Regions from separate parts of the Clostridium perfringens genome, predicted to be linked through region 2. Evidence: a T-box and tRNA genes for the amino acid it is inferred to sense, from the RefSeq annotation. Region 2 holds a T-box; the other regions hold tRNA genes.

Region 1 (10,293 bases), 300 kb from region 2:
ACAGTTAAGGAACTCGGCAAATTGACCCCGTAAGTTCGCGAGAAGGGGTGCCTACGAGAGTAGGCCGCAGAGAATAGGCCCAAGCAACTGTTTAGCAAAAACACAGGTCTCTGCTAAAGCGTAAGCTGATGTATAGGGGCTGACGCCTGCCCGGTGCTGGAAGGTTAAGGGGAACACTTAGCGCAAGCGAAGGTGTGAACTTAAGCCCCAGTAAACGGCGGCCGTAACTATAACGGTCCTAAGGTAGCGAAATTCCTTGTCAGGTAAGTTCTGACCCGCACGAATGGCGTAATGACTTGGGCACTGTCTCAACTGTAAATCCGGCGAAGTTGTAGTGCGAGTGAAGATGCTCGCTACCCGCGATTGGACGGAAAGACCCCGTAGAGCTTTACTGTAGCTTAGCATTGAGTTTTGGTATTGTCTGTACAGGATAGGTGGGAGACTAGGAAACCAGGGCGTCAGCCTTGGTGGAGTCAACCTTGGGATACCACCCTGACAGTACTGAAATTCTAACTGGCGGCCATGAATCTGGTCACAGGACATTGTTAGGTGGGCAGTTTGACTGGGGCGGTCGCCTCCTAAAAAGTAACGGAGGCGCCCAAAGGTTCCCTCAGAACGGTCGGAAATCGTTCGAAGAGTGCAAAGGCAGAAGGGAGCCTGACTGCGACACCCACAAGTGGAGCAGGGACGAAAGTCGGGCTTAGTGATCCGGTGGTACCTCGTGGGAGGGCCATCGCTCAACGGATAAAAGCTACCTCGGGGATAACAGGCTGATCTCCCCCAAGAGTCCACATCGACGGGGAGGTTTGGCACCTCGATGTCGGCTCGTCGCATCCTGGGGCTGAAGTAGGTCCCAAGGGTTGGGCTGTTCGCCCATTAAAGCGGCACGCGAGCTGGGTTCAGAACGTCGTGAGACAGTTCGGTCCCTATCCGTCGCGGGCGTAGGAAATTTGAGAGGAGCTGTCCTTAGTACGAGAGGACCGGGATGGACTGACCTCTGGTGTACCAGTTGTTCCGCCAGGAGCACAGCTGGGTAGCTAAGTCGGGAATGGATAAACGCTGAAAGCATCTAAGCGTGAAGCCAACCTCAAGATGAGATTTCCCATAGCGTAAGCTAGTAAGATCCCTTGAAGAACACAAGGTTGATAGGTCGGGGGTGTAAGCATGGTAACATGTTCAGCTGACCGATACTAATAGATCGAGGGCTTGACCAAATATAGTAAATTAAATATGTGCAATTTTGAAAGAACAAAAACTTTCAAACATCTGGTGATGATGTTCTTTAGGGTAACACCCGTTCCCATTCCGAACACGACGGTTAAGCCTTTAGAAGCCGATGGTACTGCACGGGAGACTGTGTGGGAGAGTAGGTGGTCGCCAGGTTCAAAATGTTCCTCGGTAGCTCAATGGTGGAGCACTCGGCTGTTAACCGATAGGTTGGAGGTTCGAGTCCTCTCCGAGGAGCCATTTTTTTTATTTAAAAAGAGTTATTAAAGAAGATATAAATGTCTTTTTTAATAACTCTTTTTGTATTTCTCAAAGGAATTTAATAATTTATGTTGAATTATTAAAGTATAAAGAAAGTGTTAACATATAGTTATTAATAGTAGAAACTTAAAATCTAAGTTTAATATAGTTGATATTTTTCTTTTAAAGTATGGGGAATTTTTAGGAAAAATCATTAATCTTAATATATAAAAAATACTAAATATAATATTTTTTATTTGAAAGGAATATACTTAGGTATATAAGTTTTTTATAAAATTTTTATTACCCAAAATCAATATTAGACATATTCAAAAACACTTTTAGAAAGCAAATGAGTATAAAGTGAGTTTAAGTTTATCTTATATATAAAAATAAAGTTAAGAGTTTTTATATATTTTGATATTTAACTAAAAGAGTATATTTAAGTAAACATTATATTTAAATTTAATTTTTAGTTATTGCATAAGGGGATTTGATAAAAGTAGAAAGTAGTACATGCTTTTATATAATTAAGTTATTAAATACAAAGTGTATGCATACTTTAAACAGATTACTAATACTAATTTTTCTAGAAAGGTGGTGAATGCTACTTATATGTTGATATGTAAACAATATCAACGGTGTAGCAGAAGATTATGAAGGAGCATAAAATTGAGAATTTAAGAAATATAGGTATTATAGGACATAGTGATTCAGGTAAAACTGCATTATCAGAAGCTTTACTTTATTATACAAAGACTACTGATAGATTAGGAACTTGTGAAGATGGAAATACAATAAGTGATTATGATCAAGAAGAGAAAAAAAGAAAGATATCACTAGCCTTATCTATTATTCCTTTTGAATATGATGGAACTAAGATTAATATATTGGATACTCCAGGTTATTTTGATTTTGTTGGAGAGCAAATAGAAGGGGTTAAGGCTGCTGACTCTGCAATTATAACTGTATGTGGAGTTACTGGCGTTCAAGTTGGAACTGAAAAAGCCTGGGAATGCTGTGAAAAAGAAAAATTACCAAGAGCCTTTTTTATAAATAAATTAGATAGAGAAAATTCAAATTTTGATAAGGTATTAGAAAATATAAGAAATATTTTTGGAAACAAAGTAATTCCTACTCAATATCCATTAGGAAAAGAAAAGGAGTTTAAGGGAATTGTAAATCTTATAACTGAGGAAGCTTTTGAGTATGATAAAAAATCAGGAAAAATAAATAAGATAGAAATACCTAATGAAGTAAAAGATAAGGTTAATGAGTATAGAACTTATTTAATGGAATCTGTAGCTGAAACTGATGAGGAATTACTTGATAAATATTTATCTGAAGGAGAGCTTACAGTTGATGAAATCTATAAAGGACTTTCTATTGGATTTGAAGAAGGAGATATAGCTCCAGTTATGTGTGGAAGTTCAGTATCAATAGTTGGTATGAAAAGCCTATTAGATTCAATTAAAGGATATTTCCCATCACCAGATATAAGCAAAGCTAAAGTTGCTATTGATAGCAATAATAAAGAAATATTAGTTAAGTCAAATAAGGATATGCCATTTTCTGCATTTGTATTTAAAACAATTGCTGATCCTTTTGTAGGAAAGCTTTCAATATTTAAGGTGCAAACAGGAGAGCTAACAACTGATAAGATAATTATAAATTCAAAAAATAATAAGGTAGAAAAAGTTAGTTCATTATGCTTTTTAAGAGGTAAAAGTCAAATACAAACAAGTAAAATAGGCGCAGGAGACATAGGAGCTGTTACAAAACTTCAATATACTTCAACTGGTGATACTCTTTGTGAAAGTAACTTTAAGATTGCTTATGAAGGATTTGAGTTCCCAGAGGCAGTTATGACTATGGCAGTATTACCAAAAAGTAAAGGTGATGAAGAAAAAATTTCTCAAGGACTTTCTAAACTTCTAGATGAAGATCCAACATTTAAGGTTTCTAGAGATCAAGAAAATGCAGAAACTCTAGTTTCTGGTATTGGAGAGACACATATAGAGGTTTTAGCTAGTAAATTAAAAAGTAAATTTGGAATTGATGTAATTCTTCAAGATCCTAAGATTCCTTATAGAGAAACTATAAAAGGTAGTTCTGATGTACAAGGAAAGCATAAAAAACAATCTGGAGGCCATGGACAATATGGAGATGTAAAAATTAAATTTGAGCCTAGAAGAGATGGTGAGCTTGATTTAGAATTTGTGGATAAGGTTGTTGGAGGAGTTGTGCCTAGAAATTATATACCAGCAGTAGAAAAGGGATTAAGAGACTGTTTAAAGAAAGGGGTTTTAGCAGGTTATCCTGTAATAGGAATTAAGGCTACATTACATGATGGATCATATCACCCTGTAGATTCATCAGAAATGGCATTTAAGGTAGCTGCTTCATTAGCATATAAGAAAGGTATGGAGAATGCAAAACCTGTTATATTAGAGCCTATTATGAAGGTAGAAATAATAATTCCAGATGAATACATGGGTGATATAATTAGTGATATAAATAAGAAAAGAGGAAGAGTAATTGGAATGGAACCAGAAGGTAATAATGAAAAAGTTATAGCTGATATTCCTTTATCAGAAATGTTTAAGTATGCTACTGATTTACGTTCAATGACTCAAGGAAGAGGAAGCTTTAGCATGGAATTTGAAAAATATGAGGAAGTTCCAAGTACAGAGGTAGATAAAATAATAGAAGATGCAAAGAAAATAAAAGAAGCTAAGGAAGCTTAAAGAATTATATGTAGAAATTTGGGGAGTACCATCTTAAAATTTAAAAAGATGGTACTTTTTATGTATACAAGGAAAAAAATGTGGTTAAATTAATAATGTTAAAGGTATTATTAAAATTTGTTTAAAAAAATAATTTAGAAAGAATATATTGATGATATAAAACTGATGAATAAAAAAATATATAATAGAATATAAATCTTTTAGGAGTATTTTATCTTATTATAATTAAAAGTTAAGAGGTACTTTCTAAAAGTTCAAGGCTTTAATTTAATTAAAATTATTAGTAACTGAAAAATATCTTAAATTAAAGTGAAATAATGCAAAGATTAAAAATAATTAAATCTTTTGAAATATGAGAGGGTTTTTATATTTATATATCTAATTATATATTTAGAGATAATATCTTAAATGAGGTGTAATTCATGTGCAATTATAGAATGGATATAAAGGGTAAAATAAGTTTAAGTGATTATAGCAACATCTTTGATTATATAAATATTGTTGATGTATGTGATAGATTTATGATTTATATGGAGTCTTTAGATGATGATAATATAGGTATTATTTGTTCTATGCTTAAGGACAATAATTTTAATATAAAAAATCAAGGATACGACAATCAGGGGATTTACTATATAAATGCTAAAAAAATAGGTTAGTGAAAGCAAGCCATAATAGTATTTTTTATATAAATAATTGTAAAAGTATATAATTTAAAAATGGTATAACTTTAAATGTGTAAAGGTACGTACATTTATGTTATAATGTACTTTGTGTTAAATAAAATTATTAATAAGCTATAATTTAAGTTGTCATATAATAATTTAACGAAGTGAATTCTAAAGGGCAACTTGTAAGAAGCACTTATAGTTGAATTAATCCATAAGGAACATGGGGGAGGATTTTTTAAATGAAGAATTACGTTGTTGGAATAGATCTAGGGGGAACAAAAATTAGCTGTGCTCTTGCTGATCTAGAAGGAAATGTTAAAGCTCAACATACAACTCCAACTAATGCTCATGAAGGAGAGCAAGCAGTTTTAGATAGAATTATAGGCTGTGTTGAAACTGTAATATGTGAAGGAAAAGTAACTATTGATGAAGTAGAAGCAATAGGTATTGGATCACCAGGACCACTAGATGCTAGAACTGGTATAATAATAACAACTCCAAATTTACCTTTCAAAAACTTCAACTTAGTTTCACCATTAAAAGCTAAGTTTGGTATTCCTGTTTACTTAGATAATGATGCTAACGTAGCTGCTATAGGTGAATTTATGTTAGGTGCTGGAAAAGGTACTGAAAATATGATTTATATAACTGTAAGTACTGGTGTAGGTGGAGGAGCAATCCTTAACGGTAAAATTTACAGAGGAAGTACTTCAAACGCATTAGAAATTGGACATTCAACTGTTGCACCTGGAACTGTAAGATGTAATTGTGGTAACATGGGATGTCTAGAAGCTGTATCATCAGGAACAGCTATTGGTAAAAGAGGAAGAGAGGCAGTTGCTACAAATGTAGAAACAAGCTTAAAAGATTACGACAATGTAACTTCATATGAAGTATTTGTTGAAGCAGCTAAAGGTGATAGAGTTGCAAAATCAATAATAGATGAAGCTTTAAACTACTTAGGAATTGGTGTTGCAAATGCAATAGCAACTTTTGACCCAGACATGGTTGTTATAGGTGGAGGAGTTTCAAAAGCTGGAGAAGTTGTTTTTGAAACAGTTCAAGAAGTTGTTAATGAAAGATGTTTTAAAGCTATGGCTGAGCATTGTAAAATAGTTCCTGCTGGATTAGGAACTGATGCAGGAGTTATTGGAGCAGTAGCTTTAGCATTATTAGAGTGCAAATAATAAATTTATATAAATAAGTTAGAAGTTTTTACTTCTAACTTTATTTTTTTATATATTTTGCTAGACAAATATAATGTTTACATAGTAAAATGTTATAAATTTATAAACTCGCAAATTTAAATAATTAAATACTAGAAAAAAAGGTTATTTTGTGATAAAACTATATTGAAAATGGTAAATTAAGTATGAAGTTAGGTCATAACCACATATTGTGATTATTATAAAGACATTATATAAGTTCATTATATAATGTCTTTTATACTATAAATAACTTCTATACTATAAAACACAATGTTTTAGATAATTATGACTATATAGGTAAAAGTAAGATTTTAAAAAGTATTAAGGTTTCATTTGTAGAAAATAAAAAAATTTTAGAAATTTAAAAATAACTATTGCTAAATAATAATTATTATTATATAATAATGACATAAGGTTGATGAGGAAATACATCAACAAAGAAACACTTAAATAAAGACTTTTAAATTATGATATAAATTGAAATTAGATAAATTGTTTGTTTTGTAGGAGGAATAAGATTATGAAAAAATTTGTTTGTACAGTATGTGGATATGTTTATGAAGGAGAAAAAGCACCAGAAAAATGCCCAGTATGTGGAGTTGGAGCTGACAAATTCGTAGAACAAGGAGAAGACTTAGCATTTGCAGATGAGCACAGAATCGGAGTTGCTAAAGGTGTAGATGAAAGAATAATCGAAGGATTACAAGCTAACTTTGTAGGAGAATGTACAGAAGTAGGAATGTACTTAGCTATGTCAAGACAAGCTGATAGAGAAGGATTCCCAGAAGTTGCAGAAGCTTACCAAAGAATAGCTTTCGAAGAAGCAGAACACGCTGCTAAATTCGCAGAAATGTTAGGAGAAGTTGTAGAAGCTGATACAAAAGCTAACTTACAAGCAAGAGTAAATGCAGAGCATGGAGCTTGCCAAGGTAAAAAAGATTTAGCTACTTTAGCTAAACAATTAAACTTAGATGCAATCCACGACACAGTTCACGAAATGTGTAAAGACGAAGCTAGACACGGAAAAGCTTTCGCTGGATTATTAAACAGATACTTTAAATAAGATATAAAAATTACACGCTTTATAAATTAAAAATTTAATTACTTCCTTATTAGAAGAGATGCCGTAAAGGTATCTCTTTTTACTTATGAATAAAAAGTTTTTTATTATGATATTTTTAATATAAGGTATATAATTATTACAGAGTTAACTGCTTATGATTTTAAATAATCTTTTTAAGTATAATTTTCTTAATACAAATAAGTAAATAACTATTTTTATTTTGCAAAGATAATAGATGGTTATTGGTTAAAGATGATTGTCTTAAAGGATTTTTAAGCATAGATAAAATTTATGTATAAATAAGAGGAATAGAAGGGAGAAGTATTTTTAATATGAAAATATATTTCACAAGACATGGGGAAACTTTATGGAATCTTGAGCATAGATTTCAAGGATGGAAGGATTCTGAGTTAACTGAAAATGGAGTTAAAAGAGCAGAGTTATTAGGAAAGAAATTTAATGATATTAAAATAGATAAGATTTTTACAAGTCCTATAAAAAGAGCAAAGAGAACTGCATACTTAATAAAAGGTGATAAGGATATTGAGGTTGAAGAAGTTGAAGGATTAAAAGAAATAAGTTTTGGAAAGTGGGAAGGAATGACCACTGAAGAGATAAAAAGTCATGATGAATACGTAAATGAATTAGATAATCTATTCAATAAACCATTTTCTTATAAGAGTTTTGAAGGAGAAAATATAAAAGATTTTACAGAAAGACTATTTAAAACTGTAGATGATATAGTAAAAAATAATGAAGATAAGGACATTTTAATAGTTACTCATGGAATGTGTGTAAGATATTTAATAGGATACTTTAAAAATGAATTTGAGGAAAGCAAAATAATAGATTATCCTATATTTCATCAAGCTAGTTATAATGAGGTTGAATGGAATGGAGAAAATTTTGAAGTAATTACTTTGAACAATATTGACCATTATGAATATGATAAATAATATAAGAAGTTTAAATAATTTAATGAATAAAAATTCTAAAATTACACAACTTAATAGTAGACTTGTGCTACAATCTTAAATCTAAAATCTAGTGATTTTTAAATCTACCTTCTTCGATTCTTGGGAAGAGGGGAATAGATTTTAGAAGTAAGATTTTTAAATATTGAGGTGCTTTAAGTAGCACCTCCCTAATCTAAAAGTTATAGCTAAATCAAAATATTAGCTTAAAAGTTTAATGTAAAATGGATATTTAGCTTACTGTAGCTTAGAAAGTAGCAATAAAGTTATAGAAAATTATGCTTTTAGATAATTTATGAGCACATTAAAAATAGGGATACAATTATGTATCCCTATTTTTTTAGTAAATTACTTTTTCACAAATTTTTAAATCTACATTATTATCATTAAAGTATTCAATATATTCATCACTAGGTTTTGCATCTGTTATAACACAATTTAAATCATTAATTTCACAGAAAGTCATTAAAGAAACATGATCAAATTTTGATTGATCAGCTAAAAGGAAACATTCAGCACTTCTAGAGATTGCAGTTTTCTTTATTTTAAATTCTTCTTTAGTAGAATTAGTAACTCCTCTTTTTAGTGAAATACCAGTACAAGCCATGAAGCATTTATTTATATTATAACTTTTTAATATATCTGTGCTATGTAAGCCTGTAAAAGATTGAGTTTTTCTGTTAAGAATTCCTGATAAACAAATTATATTTAAGTTATTGTAGTGAATTCCTTTGCATATAGCTGTAACGCTATTAGTGAAAATAGTTATATCTTTTTTATCTTTTAGGAAATCGATAATATTAACTGTTGTTGTACCAGAATCTAAAAAGATGCTATCTCCATCTTCAATAAATTCAGCAGCAGCCTTTCCTAAAGCTAATTTTGAATTGCTATTTTTAACATTTCTTTCTTCAAAAGATACTAACTCTTGATTTTCATTAACCGTCACTCCACCATAGACTTTTTTTATGGTTCCTTTTTCAACTAGAACACTTAAATCCCTTCTTATGGTATTTTTTGATACATCAAACACTTCACATAGTTTGTCAATTGATACGGTTTTGTGATTAATAATGTAATTTTCTACTAGGTCTATTCTTTTTGAACGCATATCTTTCCCTGTTGCCCGTAATATTCTATCAATAATATTAAGTTTAGTTAATTAGTGAGTATAAAATTTAATCTATTTATAATATATAGAGTTTATACTAAAGGTATTGCTTTAATTTCATGATTAACAAATAAAAAATACTAAGAAGATAATCAATATAAACTAAAATTAACTCAAAATATTATATGTGATTAATCTGGATTTAGTACAGCAATTTATTGTAATGATACCTACTGCAACAAGTGTTCATCTCCTTTCATAGGCTTTGTGATTCTATTATAAACGAATTTTTCAGTAAAAGGAAGAGCAATTGTGAAAATATATGAGTAACTTTTGGTTATATTTTTCGTAAATTATGATTATATTTGTAGTAAATATATGAAAAAGTTATTGACATGTTATGGTTAAGTTGGTATTATTAAAACATAAAGAAAACAAACAGAAAACAAATAGTAAACGTTAACTCATGAGAGGTGATTAAATGGCGAATCAATTTATTATGCCAAAACGTATTATTTCAGGTGAAAATGCTTTAAATGAAAGTAAAGCGTATTTAAAGAGTTTTGGTAAGAGGGTTTTAATAGTTACTGATAAAGTAATGACTGATCTAGGTAATGTAAAGGTTTTGACAGAGGTATTAGATAGTGAGAATATTGAGCACGTTTTATACAATGAAATAAATAGTGAACCTACAGATACTATGATAGAAAAAGGAATTAAGCTTTATAAAGAAAATCAATGTGATTTTCTAATTGGTTTAGGTGGAGGGAGTCCAATAGATTCCACTAAAGCCATTGGAGCTATGATAACAAACGAAGGTAAGATATCTGATTATATGGGGAGAGAAATAGAAAAAGAACTTCCACCATTTGCTGTAATACCAACTACAGCTGGAACAGGTTCAGAAGCTACTCAATTTACAATAATTACAGATACTAAAAATGATGTTAAGATGCTTTTAAAAGGAGCTAACTTATTACCAAACTTAGCAATAGTAGATCCAAGATTTACAATGACAGCACCTGCTAAGATAACAGCAGCTACAGGATTAG
Region 2 (10,293 bases):
AAAGAAGAGATTGAAGTTACAGTTCATATTGGTGGACACAATATAAAGGAAGAAGAGGTAGAGCTTTGCGAGAAAGCTATTGATGAGGCTATTATTCTTTCAGAGACTACTTGTTTAGCAAGAGATTTAGTAAATGAACCTGCTAATAATATGTATCCAGAAACTTTAGCTAAAGAGGTTAAAAACATAGGTTCTAAATATGGATTTGAAGTTGAAGTATTTAATGAAAATCAAATAGAAGAATTAAAAATGGAATCTTTCTTATCAGTAGGAAAAGGATCAGATAATTTACCTAGACTTATAGTTATGAGATACTTTGGAGATAAGGATAATATGGATCAAAGGTTAGCCTTAGTAGGAAAGGGACTAACATATGATTCAGGTGGATATTCTTTAAAAACTAATGCTGGAATGGTAACAATGAAGGCTGATATGGGTGGAGCTGCTTCTGTAATAGGAGCAATAAGTGCCATAGCTAAAAGAAATTTAAAAATAAATGTAATAGCCGTGGTAGCTGCTTGTGAAAACTTAATATCAGGTCATGCTTATAAGCCAGGGGATATTATAGGTTCAATGGCAGGAAAGACTATAGAAATATTAAATACAGATGCTGAAGGAAGACTTACTTTAATAGATGCTGTAACTTATGCTATAGAAAAAGAAAAGGCTAGTGAGATAATCGATGTGGCTACATTAACTGGGGCTGCTGTAGTTTCCTTAGGAGAGGATGTTACAGCCGTAATAACTAATAAGGATGAATTCTATGGAGAGCTAAGAGAAGCTTCTTATGAGACTGGAGAAAAGGTATGGCAAATGCCTAGCTTTGAAGATTACGGTAAGCTTATAAAATCTAACATAGCAGATTTAAAAAATATAGGTGGAAAGTATGCAGGAACAATAACTGCAGGATTATTTATTGGAGAATTTGTTCAAAATAAACCTTGGTTACACTTAGATATAGCTGGCCCAGCATTCTCAGAGAAAAAAGGAGATTATTGTCCAGCTGGAGGAACAGGTGCAGGAGTTAGAACTTTATATGAATTAGCTAATAGAAGATGTAAATAAGATAAAAAGTAAGAATTAAGATTATAACCTTTATTAATTTTAAAAGCTAATAGTTAATAAATAAAAAATATGTGTATCAAAATAACTTTTTATAAAACTTACAAACAGTATGAAGAGAATATCTAGATAAGCTTTAGAATTTAAATTATTACGGAGAAGATATTACGTTAAAAAACTGAGACTGTTCGAAGCGTAGCAAGTTTCGAAGTTTTAGTAATATCTTCGGAGTAATAATTATAAATTCTTAGCGAAATCTAGTAATTCTCAGAATATGTTTGTAAGTTTTATTTGTTATATTTTGATACAGACCATTTTAGAATTCTGCAGTACCAGTAGTTCTTGGGAATGGTATTACGTCTCTTATGTTAGCCATTCCAGTAATGTACATGATTAATCTTTCAAAACCTAGACCAAATCCAGAGTGAACAGTTTCACCGTATTTTCTAAGTTCTAAATACCACCAGTAATCTTCTTCATTTAAGTTTAATTCAGCCATTCTAGCTTTTAAGACATCAAGTCTTTCTTCTCTTTGGCTACCACCTATGATTTCTCCTATTCCAGGAACTAAGCAGTCCATAGCAGCAACTGTTTTTCCGTCTTCATTTAATCTCATGTAGAATGCTTTAATATCCTTTGGATAATCAGTTACAAATACAGGTTTTTTGAATATTTGCTCTGTTAAATATCTTTCATGTTCAGTTTGAAGATCTATTCCCCACTCAACAGGATATTCGAATTCTTTACCTGATTCTTGAAGTAATTTAACAGCTTCAGTATAAGTAACTTTTCCGAATTCTGAGTTTACAACATGGTTTAATCTCTCTAATAAGCCTTTGTCAACAAATTGGTTGAAGAAAGCTATTTCCTCTGGACATTCATCCATAACGTATTTTATAACATATTTTAACATGTTTTCAGCAACTTCCATGTCATCTATTAAATCAGCAAAAGCCATTTCAGGTTCTATCATCCAGAACTCAGCAGCATGTTTTACTGTGTTTGAGTTTTCAGCTCTAAATGTAGGACCAAATGTATAGATATTTCTAAATGCTAAAGCAAAACATTCAGCGTTTAATTGTCCTGAAACTGTAAGGTTAGTTTCTTTTCCGAAGAAGTCTTGTGAGAAGTCAATTCCACCTTCCTCTGCTATAGGAGGAGCCATCATGTCTAAAGTTGTTACTCTAAACATTTCTCCAGCACCTTCACAGTCTGAACCAGTTAATATTGGAGTATGAGTGTAAACAAATCCTTGATCTTGGAAGAATTTATGGATAGCGTAAGCTGCAACACTTCTTACTCTGAATGTAGCTGAGAAAGCATTACTTCTTGGTCTTAAGTGAGCTATTGTTCTTAAGTACTCAAAAGTATGTCTTTTCTTTTGTAGAGGATAATCTGAATCTGACATTCCTTCTACTATTATTTCTTCTGCTTGAATTTCAAATGGTTGTTTTGAATCTGGAGTCTCAACTAAAGTTCCTATAACTGATATTGATGAACTTATAGGTAATTTAGAAATTTCTTTGTAGTTTGATATCTTAGCGCTATCAAAAACTACTTGAACGTTTTTAAAGAATGAACCATCGTTAACTTCTATAAATCCAAAAGCATTTGATGCTCTTAAAGTTCTTATCCAACCTGAGATTTTTACTTTCTTATCACTATATTCACTAGTGTTTCTGTAAAGACTTTTTACTAAAACTACATCTTTCATTATTATTTCCTCTCTTTCCTAATTAAGTTTTATTCCAAATAAAAAAGCCCTTCATCCACATAATTAATGGGACGAATGGCATTATTCGCGGTACCACCCAAATTGCTATAAAATAGCCGGCTTTATGAACACAAAAATGTTCTTCAAGTATAACGGCCTGAAACCGTCTAAGTCTACTCTCCTAAAAAGGATTTCGGTTAGAAACTCAGAGATGTTCTTCAAAATAGGATACACTGCAGAACTCACACCATAATCTGCTCGCTGAGAGTTACTTCCTAAGTTTACTCTTCTCTTCATAGTAAATAAAATCGTATTTAGTTCGATTAATAATGATTTTACAATAAAACATTAACATTTGCAATATTAACCACATAGAAATATATAGATATAGTGTGTAATATAGGAGTTTTTATGTGCAATTTTTTTGAAGAAAAGTTTGAGCAAATAAATAAATTGAAACATTTAATGACTTTATCTAAAGGAAATAATCAAGCTAAAACATATAAAGAACAAATAGAAGATATTTTTAAAGAATTTCAAAGGGACTATATAAGAGAAGAGAGTAATACTATGCTTATTCTGACAAAGGAGGAATTAGCAAATTTTAATGGGGAAAATGGAAATCCAGCCTATATTTCTATAGATGGTATTATATATGATATTTCAAATATAGAATTGTTTAAACAAAGTCCTTATAACAGTTTAAAACTTGGAAGTGATGTAACAGAGGCCTTTGATGAATTAAATGATGGAGATGAATCTATATTAAGAGATATTCCTATGGTAGGGCTTTTAGCAGAACCTGAGGAAGCTGAAATTATGAATGGAGTGGAAGAGTATTACCCACAACAAAGACTAAAAATAATGAGTTCAGAAGAACTTAAAAAATATAATGGAGAGAATGGAAGTTTAGCATATGTAGCTATTGAAGGAATAGTTTATGATATAACCAATTTATCAGTTTTGGAGCTATTTAATGGGACAAAATTAAGATTAGGCTCTGATATTACTGAAGAATTTAAAACTTATTACAGAGGGGATAAGGAGCTTTTAAAGGATGCTAAAGAAGTAGCAATATTACATGATTTCAATGAAAGTCAAAGGGGAAAACATATTGAACGCAATCTTAAGGAGTTAACTTTAAAGGAATTATCAAAATATGATGGAAAAAATGGGAACCCTGCTTATATAGCAGTTAATGGCATAATATACGATGTTACAAATGAAGCTGTTTTTAAAAAAAGTCCACATAATTCAGTGAATTTAGGAGTTGATATTACTAAAGAATTTAATGGATGTCATAATGCAGATGAAGGCGTATTATCTAAGCTTCCTATAGTTGGAACTGTTATGTTAAAAAAAGAGCCTTTAGTGAAGGATACGGGTTCTAAGGAATTTAATATAAATGAACTTAGTAATTATAATGGAAAGAATGGAAAGCCACCTTATATAGCAGTATTTGGGACAGTATATGATTTAACTGATGTAGATAAATGGCAAGAAAAAAACATAAAAGTAGGATGTGATTTAACTGGAGAATATAAAGAGGTTTATGGGAATGATAAATCTCATTTAAAAAATTTAAAAGTTGCAGGGGTCTTAACTTGTAGTTTAAATGATTATTAAAAAAATAAAAGCTAGATTCACTTATGAACTACTTATTATAAAATTTAAAGAGAGAATTCTATAAAGTTTTTACACAAAAAAATTAAAATTCTCATCTATTGAAGTATAGTAGTTTAAGTTTAATCTAGCTTTTTATTTATTCTTTACCAAATTCATAAGAGTATATTAACTTTTGAGGGAAGTTTTTTAATTCCATATCTTTCATAGTTCTTCTAAATTCATAAGGAACAGTTTTCATTTCTACCTTTAATTTAAATTCATTTGAAAAATCTAATATAACGTAAGTAGCATGAGGTTTACCGTTTTTAGGTTTACCAACACTACCATCATTTATAATAACCTTATTACCTATTTTTTTAGCATATGGAATATGAGTATGAGCACAAACTAACACATCTTCCTTAAGCTCATCCATTATCTCATCTAATTCAGAATAATCTTCACTTAAATATTCATTTATTTTTCTTGGACTACCATGGACAAATTTTATTGATTTTCCACAAACATTCATTGAAAGATCATCAGGTAAGTTATCTAAATAGTATCTATTAGATGTTCTTAGTTCTTCTACAGTCCAAGGAAGAGAAAATGAGTTTATATCTGTGTCTCTAATGTATGTATAATCATTATCCACAACAGAAGCATCATAGTTTCCTTTTAAACATAAAATATTTCTTCTTTTTATAAGAGCTATTACTTCATTAGGATGAGGTCCATAACCAACTAAGTCTCCTAAACATATTATAGAATCAATATTTTGGTTATCTATATCTTCTAAAACTTCTCTTAAGGCATATAAGTTTCCATGTATATCTGATATTACTGCTATTCTCAATTTAAAGACCTCCTATTTGTTAAAAAATTTTACTATAAATATTATATAACAATTTAGTGGACAAAATAAAAAAATAAATATTACAAATAAATGTATATTATTAGATAATTTGAAATTATGATATAATTTATTTAATGAATTTTAACTATTAGAGAGGAGCGATCAAGGTGAAAGAAGGAAGAGTAAAAAGAATTTTAGAAGCTATGAAGGCAAATGATATACCTCAAATGTTAGTTTCTTCACCTGCATCAATATTTTATTTAACAGGTAAGTGGATATCACCTGGAGAAAGAATGATAACACTTTACTTAAATACAAAGGGTGAACAAAAGTTTATAGTAAATGAATTATTCCCAATAAATGAGGACTTAGGTGTTGATATTTTATGGTACAACGATACTATGAATCCAATAGACATCTTAGATAAGACAATAGATCATGAAGAAGTATTAGGAATAGATAAGGATTGGAAGGCACATTTCTTAATTCAATTATTAGATAGAAATTCAGCAAAGAAATTTGTTAATGGATCTCCTATAGTTGATAGAGTTAGAATGAGAAAAGATGATGAAGAAATAGCTTTAATGAAAGAAGCTTCAAGAATAAATGATATTGTAGTAGAAAAAGCAATAAAGAGTTTAAAAGAGGGCATGACTGAAAAAGAAGTAGTAGAAGTTTTAGGAAAAGGTTATGCTGAATATGGGTGTCAAGGATATTCTTTTGAACCAATCGTTGCTTTTGCAGCTAATGCAGCAGATCCACATGCAGAGTCAGGAGAACAAAAATTAGAAAAAGGTATGGGAGTTCTAATAGATACTGGATGTAGAAAAGATTATTACTGTTCAGATATGACTAGATGTGTATTCTTTGGTGAGCCAACAGAACATCAAAAAGAAATATTTAATACAGTTTTAGAAGCTAATAAAAAAGCTATAGATATGATTAAACCAGGAGTTAGATTCTGTGATATAGATAAAGCTGCTAGAGATGTTATAGAAAATAAAGGTTATGGCAAGTATTTCACTCATAGAACAGGTCATTCAATAGGAATAGAAACTCATGATTTTGGTGATGTTGGATCAACTAATACTGATGAAGTTAAACCAGGTATGATTTTCTCAGTAGAACCAGGAATATATCTTCAAGGAGATATGGGAGTAAGAATAGAGGATTTAGTCTTAGTAACTGAAGATGGTTGTGAAAGATTAAATCACTTAAACAAAGAATTAGTTATTATAAAATAATAGTTTAAATAAAAAGAACATTCTTCAATTGAAGAATGTTCTTTTATTTTTAAGTAATTTAAATTTTTCTAATTATTAAGCACTAAATAAGATACCTGCTATAGTAGCTGTCATACAAGTAGCTAATACACCACCTAAAAGTGCTTTGAATCCTAACTTAGCTATAGTTGGTTTCTTTTCTGGAGCTAATCCACCGATACCACCTAATTGTATAGCAACTGAACTTAAGTTAGCGAATCCACAAAGAGCATAAGTTAATATCATTATAGTCTTAGGTTCTAAAGTTCCGCTTGCTATGTAGTTTGATAATTGTGAGTAAGCTAAGAATTCATTAACTGCTAATTTAATTCCTAGTAAGTCTCCAGCTACGAAAACGTCTTTAGTTGGAACTCCCATTATGAATGCTAATGGAGAGAATAATCTACCAAGAATCCAGTTTAAGCTTAACCAAGGTGCACCAAATATTCCACCTATTGCTCCAAATAAAGCATTGATCATAGCTATAAGAGCAACGAATGCAAGAAGCATAGCACCAACGTTTAAAGCTAATCCTAAACCTTCTGAAGCACCGTTTGCATCAGCTTCAATAACATTTTCACTTTCAACTTTAAGTTCTAAAGTTGCGCCACCTTTAGTTTCAGGAACTTCAGTTTCAGGAACTAATATTTTAGCTAATATTAATCCAGCAGGGGCTGCCATGATTGATGCTGCTAATAAGTTACCAGCGTTAACACCCATAGCTACATAACCAGCCATAACACCACCGGCAACAGTAGCCATACCACCTATCATGATTGCACATATTTCTGATCTAGTCATGTTCTTTATGTATGGTTTAACTAGTAGAGGAGCCTCTGTTTGACCTAAAAAGATATTACCAACTGCACTGAAAGTTTCAGCACCACTTGTTCCTAATACTTTAGCAACACCCTTAGCAATAACTTTAACTACTACTTGAACTATACCTAAATGATAAAGTACACTCATTAATGATGAGAAGAAGATAATAGTTGGTAATACTTGTAGAGCAAATATTACACCGAATTTGTCTGTATCAAGTAATGATCCAAATAAAAATGAACTACCTTCTTTAGTAAAATCTAATAACTTAGTTATTCCGCTACTAATCCATTCAAATACTGCTCTACCGGCAGGAACTTTTAGGATTAATAAAGCGAAAATAATTTGTAATAAAAGACCTGTTCCAACCAATCTCCAGTTGATCTTCTTTCTGTTTTCAGAAAAAAGAACAGCTATACCAATAATACAAATAAGACCGATTACACCAATAAACCTATCCACATTTATTCTCCTTTTCTTATGTTTTTATACTAGTTTTATATTTAACAAAAGTTAAGAAATATATTAATTTAACTTTTTATTAAATCTCTTTTATAATGTTAGTCATTAACTCTATGAATGTCTTTCTAACTTTAGCTGAAGTTTCCATAACTTCTTCATGGTTAAGTGGTTGTTCTAAGATACCAGCAGCCATGTTAGTCATGCATGATACACCTATAACTTTCATTCCACTGTGGTTAGCTATTATAACTTCAGGAACTGTTGACATACCAACTGCATCTGCTCCTAATATTCTAGCCATTCTTACTTCTGCAGGAGTTTCGTAAGTTGGGCCACTAAACATAGCATATACACCTTCTCTTACTTCTATTCCTAAATTTTTAGCTATATCTTTAACTTGTGCTCTTAAATCTTTATCATATGCATTTGACATATCAGGGAATCTAGTACCGAATTCATTTAAGTTTTTACCTATTAAAGGATTTGATCCTGATAAATTTAAGTGGTCTGATATTATCATTAAATCTCCAGGAGTATAATCTTTGTTAACTGCTCCAGCAGCGTTAGTAACTACTAAAGTTTCAACTCCTAATAATCTCATTACTCTTACTGGGCAAGTAACTTCTTGCATTGAGTAACCTTCGTAGTAGTGGAATCTTCCTTGCATTGCAACAACTTCTTTACCTTGGAATTTTCCTATAACTAATCTTCCAGCATGACCTTCAACTGTAGATACAGGGAAGTTTGGAATTTCGTTGTATGGGAAATATTCAGCATCTTCTATTTGATCAGCTATAGCTCCTAATCCTGATCCTAATATTAATCCTATTGTTGGGTTATATTTACTTTTACCTTTTATGTACTCAGCAGCTGCTTTAATTTTGTTTGATAAATCCATAACTCTACACCTCTTCAATGAAATTTTATTTTAGTAATGATTTTAATTGTGGAATATTTCTAGTATGTGGTAACGCTTACTTTAAAATGTATAAAATTCTAAATTAAACTTGAAATTATTTTATTAACTTTTCTGAACCTTTCAAAACAAGTTCAGGAGTTATTATTATACTATTTAATTCTTTTTTAGAGTCATTATTTAAAGATTCTATTAGTAAATTCATACCAATCTCTCCAAGTTCTCTAGTTGGACCATTTATGTGACTAAGATTTATACCTAGTGTATCTAATATAGGTATATTATCAAAGGAAATTAATGAAATATCTTTTGATAATTCAAGGTTTGCTTCTCTTAAAGCTTTTAAGCAACCTAAGGTCATAAGATTATTACATACAAAAATGGCTGAAGGTCTATTTTTCATAGCTAAGATTTTCTTAGTGCATTCATATCCACTTTCTTCTTCATAATTTCCATAAAAGATTAAGTCATTATTTATAGGAATATTATTCATTAATAATGCTTTTTCATATCCTAATAATCTGTCCTGAGCTGGTTTAGATGTCATACGACCAGTAATTATAGCTATATCAGTATGATTAGCTTTAATTAAAGCTTCTATAGCATCATAAGAACCTTTAATGTTGTCCACAAAAACGCCGTTAAAATTATGATATTTAAGACTGCCATCAACTAATATGACTGGTATGCCTAAATTTGTAATAGCTTTTAAGTACTCGCTATTTAAATCATTTTCAACAGAGGTTGGACAAATTATAATTCCTCTAATTCTTTGTTCTTTTAATGTTTTAATAGCCTTTATTTCCCTATCGATACTCTCGCTAGAGTCACAAAGAATCAAATTAAGATTATGCACTTCTGCAACATCACTTATTCCTTTTATTATTGATCCAAAGAATGGGTTTGTAATATCAGGAACTATAACTCCAATAGTATTAGTGATACTTTTGGAAAGACTTCTAGCAATAGCACTAGGAGTATAGTTATATTTATTTATAACTTTCATAACCTTTTCACGAGTTTCATCTTTAACATATCCAGAATTATTTATAACTCTAGAAACTGTAGCTAAAGAAACTCCTGCTTCTTTTGCGATATTATTTATTGTTACAGACATTTCATTCACCCCCCTTGTACATTATTATAAATTAACTAGAAAAATAATTAAACAAATATTTTCCAATAAAGAGATTCAATTTAAATTTTTGTGTTATCGCTTACACAAAAATGTACAAAGAGAGAATCACTATATGTAAATGATAACATTATTTTTAGAAGAATGCAAATAAAAAAAGACTATTTTTTAATAAAATAGTCTTTAAATTAATTTACTTTAAAAAAAGTTCACCAACTTTAACTACATCACCAGCTCCAACTGTTAAAAGTAAGTCACCTTTTGATAAGTTAGTACTTACATATTCTAATGCTTCTTCATGAGAGTGTACATTTGTACATTTAACCCCATGAGCTCTTATAGCATCTCCTAATTGATTTGAATTTATTTCACCTAAATCTTTTTCTCTAGCTGCGTATATATCCATTAAAACAAGCTCATCACAATCATCAAAACATTTAACAAAATCATTGAAAAGAG
Region 3 (10,293 bases), 310 kb from region 2:
CAACTTAGTATCTTAACTCCACGCTTTTCTAAGTTTTGTAATGATTCTAAAACTTCTGATCCTTTAACAGTAAGCTTAACTCCACCATTTAAGAATATAAGTTCCTTAGGTATGATATCACTTTCTGATAAGGTATATAGGTATCCTTTCATAAGTATAGTACCTAAATCATCATTACCTTGACCTAATTTATCAGTACCTACTACTATTACAAAGTCATCTTCCTTCTTTTCTATTTTATTCTCACCATTTTTTTCTATTTTAATTATATAATTTCCCTCTTTTTCTGAAGCATCAAAATTATATCCACATCCTTCTGCATACTTACAGATATTATTTTTTGCTACTTCATTATCAACTAATACTTCTGCAATCCCTTCTTCTATTGAATCAAAATATTTTTTTGTATTTATAACTGGCATTGGACAAGCCATACCTAAACAATCTATTTTTTTCATGACCTCACCTCTTAAAATAATCTATATTATAAAGATATCACATTTTTGTAAATTGAGAAAATCAAAGTTATTCTAAAAAAGTTCTTTTTAAACTTTTTTGTAATAATTCCTTCATACTATGAACATATTGTTTTATGATATAATATTAACAGCTTTGAATAATAAAAGAAGGGGTGTTTCAATGCAAGAAAAAGTTAAATTAAATAACGGGCTTTCTAAATTTAAGGAGTCTCTTAATAAAAATGCTTTAATAAGACTAGGTTTTTACATATTTACTCTTATAGCCATAGTTTTAAAAGGAGCACTTTTTTTAGGTTTCTCTTTAAACCAAAACCTTTACACGCTTAATTTTGGTTTAGGGTATAGACAAGCTTCTTATTTTATTAATTATTACATAGCATTTGCAGCAATATTTGTAAGCATATGTTTTTTATTTAAAAACAAAGGTAAATTTTTCTCATTAATAATTGTAGATTTATTTATAACCTTAATTACAGTAATGGATATTTGGTATTTTAGAGGATTCCAAACAGTTCCATCAGTAATGCTATTAAAACAAACTGCTAACTTAGATAATCTTGGAGATAGTATTTTTTCAATGGCTAGTCCATATGACTTACTATTCTTCGTAGACTTTATTATTTTAATAATAGCTTTTATAATTTTTAGAAAAAGCTTTAAAAACTGTAAGTCTAATTGGAAAGGTACTTTAATTGTTTTACTTGTATCAATTTGTTATATAGGCTATGTTCCTTTTAACGTTAATGTATTAAAAAGAGAAAATGTTAAAAATTCATACTTATTTAGTAACTATGATCCAACTAACACAGTAGAATACTTCTCACCAATTGGTTATCATATTTTTGATATATATAATGTTTATAAGAATTCTAAACCTTATAAAATGACAGCTGATGATGAAGCAAAAATAAAAGAATATTATGATTTCAAAAATGAGAATCTTCCTGATAATGAATTTAAGGGAATGTTCAAAGGAAAGAACTTAATAGTAATACAAGTTGAGTCCCTTGAAGACTTTGTTATAAATAAAAAAGTAGATGGACAAGAAATAACTCCAAATATAAATAAGTTATTAAATAATTCAATTTACTTACCTAATATATTTGAACAAGTTAACGAAGGTACAAGCTCTGATTCTGACTTAATGGTTAATACTTCTATGTTACCATTAAGACAAGGAAGTACTTTCTTTAGAAACCCAGCTACAACTTATAACTCATTACCTAATATCTTAGAAAAAGATGGCTATAGCACTATTGCTATCCATTCAGATAAAGGTTCTTTCTGGAACTATGCTCAAGGTTTAAATGGTATAGGTTTTGATAAATTTGTAGATTACTATTCATTTGATCGTGATGAAAATATAGGTCTTGGATTAAGTGACGGAAGCTACTTTAGACAAATTGAACCAATGATTAAAGAATTAAAACAACCATTCTATGCATTTACAGTTACTTTAACAAGCCACGGACCATTTGATTTACCAAAGGAATACCGTGAATTAAAACTTAGCCCTGAACTTGATGACAATGTTTTAGGAGGATATTTCCAAAGCATTCATTATACAGATGCTAAAATAGGAATGTTCATAGAATCGCTTAAAAAAGATGGTCTTTTAGATAACACTGTTATTGCAATAGAAGGTGACCATGCTGGTCCTCATAAATACTATAACAGTAAGATAGAATCCTTATCTAATCCTGAATCTTGGTGGTTAGACAATGGAAATCATACAGTTCCATTAATTATCTATAATCCAAGCATTAAGACACCTGTAAAAGACGATGTTTACGGTGGTCAAATAGATATAATGCCAACTCTTTTATATCTATTAGGCGTAGATAATAATGTATATCAAAATACAGCTTTAGGTAGAAATCTATTAAACACTAAGAGATCTTACGCTGTTTTAACTGATAAAACAATTAAAGGTGAACTTACAGATAAAGAAAAAGAAATAGTAGGAAATGTATTAGATCTATCTGATAAAATGATTAGAGCAGATTATTTTAAAGATAAAATACCTAATGATAATTCTAAAAATAATTAAAAAAAAGAGAGCTGATTTTATATCAGCTCCTTTTTCTTTTCTAGAGACCTAAAACTAAAAAAACAGTAGATAGTTTTGTTTTTTTACACCAAACTATCTACTGTCCTATATTTATACTTTAATAATAAATTATTATATTCTATTCACTTATTTTCTTAGCACCATATACATTTTCAACAGTCTCATCCCAATACTTTACATAATCTCCTACAGCCCATTCAGCCATTACAATCTTTTCATCGTTATTTATATTTATTTCCCCTAATCTTTCTCCAATTCGGCCATCAATAACTTTATATATTGATAACTTATCTTTAGCCAATGTTATGGCTATTTTCCCATTTGGTGCTGTAACAACATCTCTAACATCTCTTCCAAGAGATAAAACCTGACTCCATGGAACTGCCAAAGTATCATAATTCACTAATATAGGAACTGGATTTATATTTATATCAAAAGTTTTAGGGTAATCCATTGAACTTTTTTCGTTTAATATTCCTTCTAAATGCCAATTACCATTTTTCCTTTGAAGAGTTATATTTGAGTATTTATTTTTAGAATAATACTCTCTTCCATCAATATCATACTTTTGAATAGCATTCTTTTCACTTTTATTAAAATTCTCCTCTTGTTCTTTTCCAAATAAATTTACTATATCCATACTCTTATGAGTATCCATAGTATTAATAGGAATTATACTATACTCATTAAAAGTACCTCTAAAATCATCACTTCCAGAATAAGACTCTAATCCTATATAGTCATTTCCTACAAAGGTTATTTCTTCATATATTCCTTCAGTATTTTTCTCACCCTTTATTTCAGTCTTATCATTAGGATCTTTCTTTTTACTTGTAACCTTAAGTTTATTTTCAAATTTACCATTATCTAAAGTTGAACTTAAACTTATATTGGAGAATCCATTTATTCTTGGTAATAAAAGAGAATTATCTAAAACCATTATTGGCTGTAATTCATTATTAATTACAGAAATCCATAAAGTTTTATAAGAAGCTTCCTCAAAATCATCATCTTCTATATGCGCAGGTTCCTTAAGTCCAAGTAAAATTCCTACATCCTTTTGATAGTACTCTGGACTTATAGTATTTTCTCTTTTAGTATTCTTATCGCTATCTGATTTCTCTGATTCACTAATCTCTTCTTTTGTAACAACATTAGAAACTTTTTTTAGTTTAATAAGATTATCAGTTAATAATAAATATGCTTCATCATCATTAATTGAAATAATACTTAAATATGTTTTATTACTATCATATATAGAATTCACATCTATATATTCACTTTTTATTGCATCCTTTATTTCATTTTTTATTGATATATTATCTATTTCTCTAAAGAATACCTCTCTCTCCATTCTCTTTAACTTAAACTTTGGATTAACTATGCTAATTCCATTTGCAACTACGCCATCCTTACTTATATTAACAATATCATCTTTCTCTAAGTGAAAAGCACCACTTACGCTACCTGAATTATTTTCATCACTATCATGTAACTTACTTACTACTTCCCATTCCCCTAATATCTTTATATTATCTGACTCTGGTGGAGTTATTTTAGATATATCAAAAGATTCTTTTTGAGAACATCCCATCATAAAAAAGCTAATAATAGTAAAGAAGACTAAAAAAATTTTCTTCATAAAACACCTCTTTTGATTAATTTAAATCATCCTCAACACTCCTGATTAATTTCTTAGGTAAATATATAACCACTTTCGTTCCCTTACCTAATTCACTATAAATCTCCAAAGTCCCTTCATGCAAAGCTATAATTTCATCACATATTGATAATCCTATTCCATTTTGTGACTTTGAATTTTTACCCTTGTAAAATTTCTCTTTTACTCTAGGCAACTCTTCTTTACTTATTCCACATCCAGTATCAATTATGTTTATATAGATTCCTTCATCAGCATATACAAACTCTATTGTTATCTTTTCATTTTCATGAGTGAATTTAAAAGCATTATCTATTATATTTATAAATACTTGCTTTAATCGGTCCTTATCTCCTACAATTATAAAGTCCTCTGTAATCCCTTTTAGTATAAGTTCTTTATGTTCTCTTTCTGCCCTAGGATTCATATATAACCTTAAGTACTCTATAAATTCTTTTAGGTTTATTTCTTCATATTTCAATTTTATTTTTCCGCTAACAAACTTTGAAAAGTCTAATAGCTCCTCTACCATATTACTTAATCTATCAGCTTCTTTTTCAATTATGTCAAAGCCCATCTTTAAGGTTTCTCTATCTGTAAAATCATTATTTAAAGTTATTGCCCAACCTTTTATTGATGTTAATGGTGTTCTAAGTTCATGAGAAACTGAAGAAATAAATTCATTTTTTAATATTTCCCTATTTTCAATTTCCTCTGCCATTATATTAAGACTATCAGCTAACTTTTCAATTTCATCATTAGTAACAATCTTATTTCTTACTTTTAAATTTCCCTTAGCCATTTGTTCAGAAACTTTTATTAATTCTGTAATTGGATTTACTATACTATTAGCTAAGAAGTAACTTAAAATTATACCAATAGCTAAAACTGTTAATCCTATTACTAAAAATACTAAAAAGAAATTTAATATAAAATTATCCACATTTCTAAGTGAACTTATATATCTAATAACTCCTACAATTTCATTTGAAGAATTTCTAAGTGGTGCTGAAATTGCCATTACTTTACCAGTATAATCTGGTACAGTCCCCACCCACTTTGCTGTATCTCCTTCTAAGGCTCTTTTTACATCTACAGGAGTATTATACTCTTTAGGCTCTAAACCTATAGAATCCATTATTAACTGCCCTTTTAAGTTATAAATTTGAACTTGAGCATCTGTTTGCTTCCAAAATATATCTACATCTTCATAAACATTTTCTTCTAGACTAACATTTGATAAATATCTTTTATAAAAATCTACAGATATATTAATTTGACTTAATAATATTTCCTCTGTATTTTGATAATAATATCTAGAAATAAAAATCAAAAACATGGCTGAAACTATAATAATAGTTGATAATAAAAGAACTAAAAAGTTTTTCATTAGCCTAGTCTTTATACTCTTCATAAAATATGCACCTATCTTTCACCTATATATACTAAAAACTTAAAATATAAGCTTTAATATTCACTCTATACTTTATATCTCTTTATAAAATTCCTATGAATACTGTAATATATAGATTTATCCTTTCCATCTAAATCCTATTCTAATCATAATGTTTTAGGATTTTCACAAAAACAGATTTATCTCTTCCACCTATATCCTGTTCCCCATACAGTTTCTATGTATTTAGGTTTTGAAGAGTTTTCTTCTATTTTAGATCTTAATCTCCTTATATTAACATCAACTATCTTTGGATCTCCAAAAAAGTCTATTCCCCATACTAAATTCAACAATTCATCTCTAGTAAAGGCCTTTCCTGGGTTTTGCATGAATATTTTCATTAGTAAAAACTCTTTAGGTGTTACATCTATTTCTACATTTTCTTTATATAAACTTTGAGAATATAAATCTAATTTAAAATTATCTACTTCTATACAATCACTATTATTTTCTTCATTTATTCCTTCTAACCTTCTTATTAATGCTTTTACTCTTAAAGTTATCTCTAGTGGATTAAATGGTTTTAAAACATAATCATCTGCTCCAAACTGAAGCCCCATGATTTTATCCATATCTTCACCTTTAGCAGTTAACATTATTATTCCCATTCTAGGAAAACTTTCTCTTAACTTTTGACATACTTCAAACCCATTCATGCCAGGTAACATAACATCAAGTATTGCTATATCTGGCTTTTCTATTAAAGCCTTTCTTACTCCTTCCTCTCCACTTTCACATTCTATAACTTGAAAGTTTTCTCTTTGAAAATTTATTCTTAAAAAGCCTCTTATACTTTCTTCATCTTCTACTAATAAAATCTTCATCTCTATTCTTCAACTCCTTATATATACTTTTTAAATTTAAATATATTAAATTCTTTAATTACATTAATTATGTAATAATATTGCGTTGTTCCTTTTTAATTATACCAATACAACTAAAGTTTTTTGTTAATAAAAAAAGATATTATTTTATCCTTTCTTAATTATATACAATATCACACTTTCTTTAATTACAAATAGCTTACACTAAAAATACTAAATTAAATAAAATTTTCTTTAAATACAAAAAAAGCTATAAATTAATATAACTATTAATTCATAACTTAAATAATCTATTTTAAATCAAATTTTTGCAAAAAAAAATGGCTCCTCGGAGAGGACTCGAACCTCCAACCTATCGGTTAACAGCCGAGTGCTCCACCATTGAGCTACCGAGGAACATTTTATTGAAAGATTTTGTTCTTTCAAAATTGCACATAATTAATACTATATTTGGTCAAGCCCTCGATCTATTAGTATCGGTCAGCTGAACATGTTACCATGCTTACACCCCCGACCTATCAACCTTGTGTTCTTCAAGGGATCTTACTAGCTTACGCTATGGGAAATCTCATCTTGAGGTTGGCTTCACGCTTAGATGCTTTCAGCGTTTATCCATTCCCGACTTAGCTACCCAGCTGTGCTCCTGGCGGAACAACTGGTACACCAGAGGTCAGTCCATCCCGGTCCTCTCGTACTAAGGACAGCTCCTCTCAAATTTCCTACGCCCGCGACGGATAGGGACCGAACTGTCTCACGACGTTCTGAACCCAGCTCGCGTGCCGCTTTAATGGGCGAACAGCCCAACCCTTGGGACCTACTTCAGCCCCAGGATGCGACGAGCCGACATCGAGGTGCCAAACCTCCCCGTCGATGTGGACTCTTGGGGGAGATCAGCCTGTTATCCCCGAGGTAGCTTTTATCCGTTGAGCGATGGCCCTCCCACGAGGTACCACCGGATCACTAAGCCCGACTTTCGTCCCTGCTCCACTTGTGGGTGTCGCAGTCAGGCTCCCTTCTGCCTTTGCACTCTTCGAACGATTTCCGACCGTTCTGAGGGAACCTTTGGGCGCCTCCGTTACTTTTTAGGAGGCGACCGCCCCAGTCAAACTGCCCACCTAACAATGTCCTGTGACCAGATTCATGGCCGCCAGTTAGAATTTCAGTACTGTCAGGGTGGTATCCCAAGGTCGACTCCACCAAGGCTGACGCCCTGGTTTCCTAGTCTCCCACCTATCCTGTACAGACAATACCAAAACTCAATGCTAAGCTACAGTAAAGCTCTACGGGGTCTTTCCGTCCAATCGCGGGTAGCGAGCATCTTCACTCGCACTACAACTTCGCCGGATTTACAGTTGAGACAGTGCCCAAGTCATTACGCCATTCGTGCGGGTCAGAACTTACCTGACAAGGAATTTCGCTACCTTAGGACCGTTATAGTTACGGCCGCCGTTTACTGGGGCTTAAGTTCACACCTTCGCTTGCGCTAAGTGTTCCCCTTAACCTTCCAGCACCGGGCAGGCGTCAGCCCCTATACATCAGCTTACGCTTTAGCAGAGACCTGTGTTTTTGCTAAACAGTTGCTTGGGCCTATTCTCTGCGGCCTACTCTCGTAGGCACCCCTTCTCGCGAACTTACGGGGTCAATTTGCCGAGTTCCTTAACTGTAATTCTTCCGCCGGCCTTAGGATTCTCTCCTCACCTACCTGTGTCGGTTTGCGGTACGGGCACTACTTCTCTCTCTAGACGCTTTTCTTGGCAGCGTGGAATCATGTACTTCAGTTCCGTAGAACCTTCCCCATCACGCCTCAGCATTATGAGAGCGGATTTGCCTACTCTCACTGCCTAAACGCTTAGACTAGCATCCAATAGCTAGCACACACTATCCTCCTGCGTCACGCCATCGATAATAACGATGGTAGTGGTACTGGAATATCAACCAGTTGTCCATCACCTACGCCTTTCGGCCTCGGCTTAGGTCCCGACTAACCCTCAGCGGACGAACCTTCCTGAGGAAACCTTAGGTTTTCGGCCTGTGGGATTCTCACCCACATCTCGCTACTGATGCCAACATTCTCACTCGTAACCAGTCCACCGCTCCTTACGGTACGACTTCAGCCCGGTTACGACGCTCTCCTACCGCTTGAACTAAGTTCAAGCCCGTAGCTTCGGTGGTAAGTTTAGCCCCGTTACATTTTCGGCGCAAGATCTCTCGACTAGTGAGCTATTACGCACTCTTTTAATGAATGGCTGCTTCTAAGCCAACATCCTAGTTGTCTTAGAAATCTCACATCCTTTCCCACTTAACTTACACTTTGGGACCTTAGCTGACGATCTGGGCTGTTTCCCTTTTGACCACGGATCTTATCATTCGTAGTCTGACTGCCGAGCTCAAAGTATGTGGCATTCGGAGTTTGATAAGGTTCGGTAAGCGCTATGCCCCCTAGCCCATTCAGTGCTCTACCTCCACTACTCATACTCGACGCTAGCCCTAAAGCTATTTCGGAGAGAACCAGCTATCTCCGGGTTCGATTGGAATTTCTCCGCTATCCACAGCTCATCCCATGCTTTTTCAACAGCAACGTGGTTCGGTCCTCCACGAGGTTTTACCCTCGCTTCAACCTGGCCATGGATAGGTCACCCGGTTTCGGGTCTACGGCATGCAACTAGTCGCCCTATTCAGACTCGGTTTCCCTTCGGCTCCGTACCTTAAGTACTTAACCTTGCTACATACCGTAACTCGTTGGCTCGTTCTACAAAAAGCACCTCATCACCCTCATAAGGGGCTCTGAGCGGTTGTAGGCACACGGTTTCAGGTTCTATTTCACTCCCCTCCCGGGGTTCTTTTCACCTTTCCCTCACGGTACTGCTTCACTATCGGTCATCAGGTAGTATTTAGCCTTGGGAGGTGGTCCTCCCTGCTTCCCACAAGGTTTCACGTGTCTCGTGGTACTCTGGATCAGAACTGATTGATTTCCCGTTTCATCTACAGGACTATTACCTTCTACGGTGGAACTTTCCAGTTCTCTTCGATTACGTCCTACCAATCGTTATGTTCTGTCCACAACCCCGGAAACAAGTTTCCGGTTTGGGCTCTTTCCCTTTCGCTCGCCGCTACTAAGAAAATCGATTTTTCTTTCTCTTCCTCCAGGTACTTAGATGTTTCAGTTCCCTGGGTTACCTTCATTAAGTTATGTATTCACTTAATGATACATGGGGTTTCCCATGTGAGTTTCCTCATTCGGAGATCTTCGGATCTCAGGCTATGTGCGCCTACCCGAAGCTTATCGCAGCTTATCACGTCCTTCATCGGCTCCTGATGCCAAGGCATTCACCATGCGCCCTTTGTAGCTTGACCTATATTAGTTATAGTTCTCATTTTACAAAGAATAGAAATTGGTTTTGCCAATTTGGCTTGTTGTTTCTATATTAATTTATGTGCAATTTTCAAAGAACAATGGTGGGTCTAAATGGACTCGAACCATCGACCTCACGCTTATCAGGCGTGCGCTCTAACCACCTGAGCTATAGACCCACATATGGTGGAGGTAAGGAGATTCGAACTCCTGACCCCCTGCGTGCAAGGCAGGTGCTCTCCCAACTGAGCTATACCCCCATATTTAATCGTTGCTCTCACAACGCATATTATTTTATCAAGAAACTTTTTCGTTGTCAATACTTTTTTGTAGTATTTTGTCGAATTTAGTCTCTCAAAATTAAACAGAGATATTATCCAGAATTCATTGTCATCTTAGTTGTCCTAAGATGTATTCCTTAGAAAGGAGGTGATCCAGCCGCAGGTTCTCCTAC

The links. A T-box is a leader RNA that pairs with one kind of tRNA and senses whether it is charged. The one in region 2 lies ahead of asnS (asparagine--tRNA ligase), so its partner is inferred to be a tRNA-Asn.
Region 1: it encodes a tRNA-Asn, which carries the amino acid that the T-box ahead of asnS (asparagine--tRNA ligase) is inferred to sense. The anticodon was not compared.
Region 3: it encodes a tRNA-Asn, which carries the amino acid that the T-box ahead of asnS (asparagine--tRNA ligase) is inferred to sense. The anticodon was not compared.

The regions. Positions count from the first base shown of each region.
Region 1 is NZ_CP065681.1:191,880-202,172, reverse strand. Features, by position in the region: rRNA gene I6G60_RS01105 (23S ribosomal RNA) at 1-1,214, shown strand, start outside; rRNA gene rrf (5S ribosomal RNA) at 1,266-1,383, shown strand; tRNA gene I6G60_RS01095 (tRNA-Asn) at 1,393-1,467, shown strand; gene fusA (elongation factor G) at 2,124-4,214, shown strand; gene I6G60_RS01085 (hypothetical protein) at 4,637-4,873, shown strand; gene I6G60_RS01080 (ROK family protein) at 5,125-6,072, shown strand; gene I6G60_RS01075 (NADH peroxidase) at 6,614-7,156, shown strand; gene I6G60_RS01070 (histidine phosphatase family protein) at 7,489-8,112, shown strand; gene I6G60_RS01065 (DeoR/GlpR family DNA-binding transcription regulator) at 8,471-9,241, opposite strand; gene I6G60_RS01060 (iron-containing alcohol dehydrogenase) at 9,723-10,293, shown strand, end outside.
Region 2 is NZ_CP065681.1:490,095-500,387, forward strand. Features, by position in the region: gene I6G60_RS02490 (leucyl aminopeptidase) at 1-1,065, shown strand, start outside; gene asnS (asparagine--tRNA ligase) at 1,379-2,776, opposite strand; T-box leader at 2,841-3,082, opposite strand; gene I6G60_RS02500 (cytochrome b5 domain-containing protein) at 3,188-4,402, shown strand; gene I6G60_RS02505 (metallophosphoesterase family protein) at 4,539-5,237, opposite strand; gene I6G60_RS02510 (M24 family metallopeptidase) at 5,405-6,481, shown strand; gene I6G60_RS02515 (NupC/NupG family nucleoside CNT transporter) at 6,557-7,783, opposite strand; gene I6G60_RS02520 (purine-nucleoside phosphorylase) at 7,863-8,681, opposite strand; gene I6G60_RS02525 (LacI family DNA-binding transcriptional regulator) at 8,797-9,816, opposite strand; gene murC (UDP-N-acetylmuramate--L-alanine ligase) at 10,028-10,293, opposite strand, start outside.
Region 3 is NZ_CP065681.1:798,808-809,100, reverse strand. Features, by position in the region: gene yedF (sulfurtransferase-like selenium metabolism protein YedF) at 1-458, opposite strand, end outside; gene I6G60_RS04120 (LTA synthase family protein) at 640-2,529, shown strand; gene I6G60_RS04115 (hypothetical protein) at 2,669-4,192, opposite strand; gene I6G60_RS04110 (sensor histidine kinase) at 4,209-5,624, opposite strand; gene I6G60_RS04105 (response regulator transcription factor) at 5,804-6,487, opposite strand; tRNA gene I6G60_RS04100 (tRNA-Asn) at 6,809-6,883, opposite strand; rRNA gene I6G60_RS04095 (23S ribosomal RNA) at 6,938-9,841, opposite strand; tRNA gene I6G60_RS04090 (tRNA-Ile) at 9,942-10,018, opposite strand; tRNA gene I6G60_RS04085 (tRNA-Ala) at 10,024-10,099, opposite strand; rRNA gene I6G60_RS04080 (16S ribosomal RNA) at 10,262-10,293, opposite strand, start outside.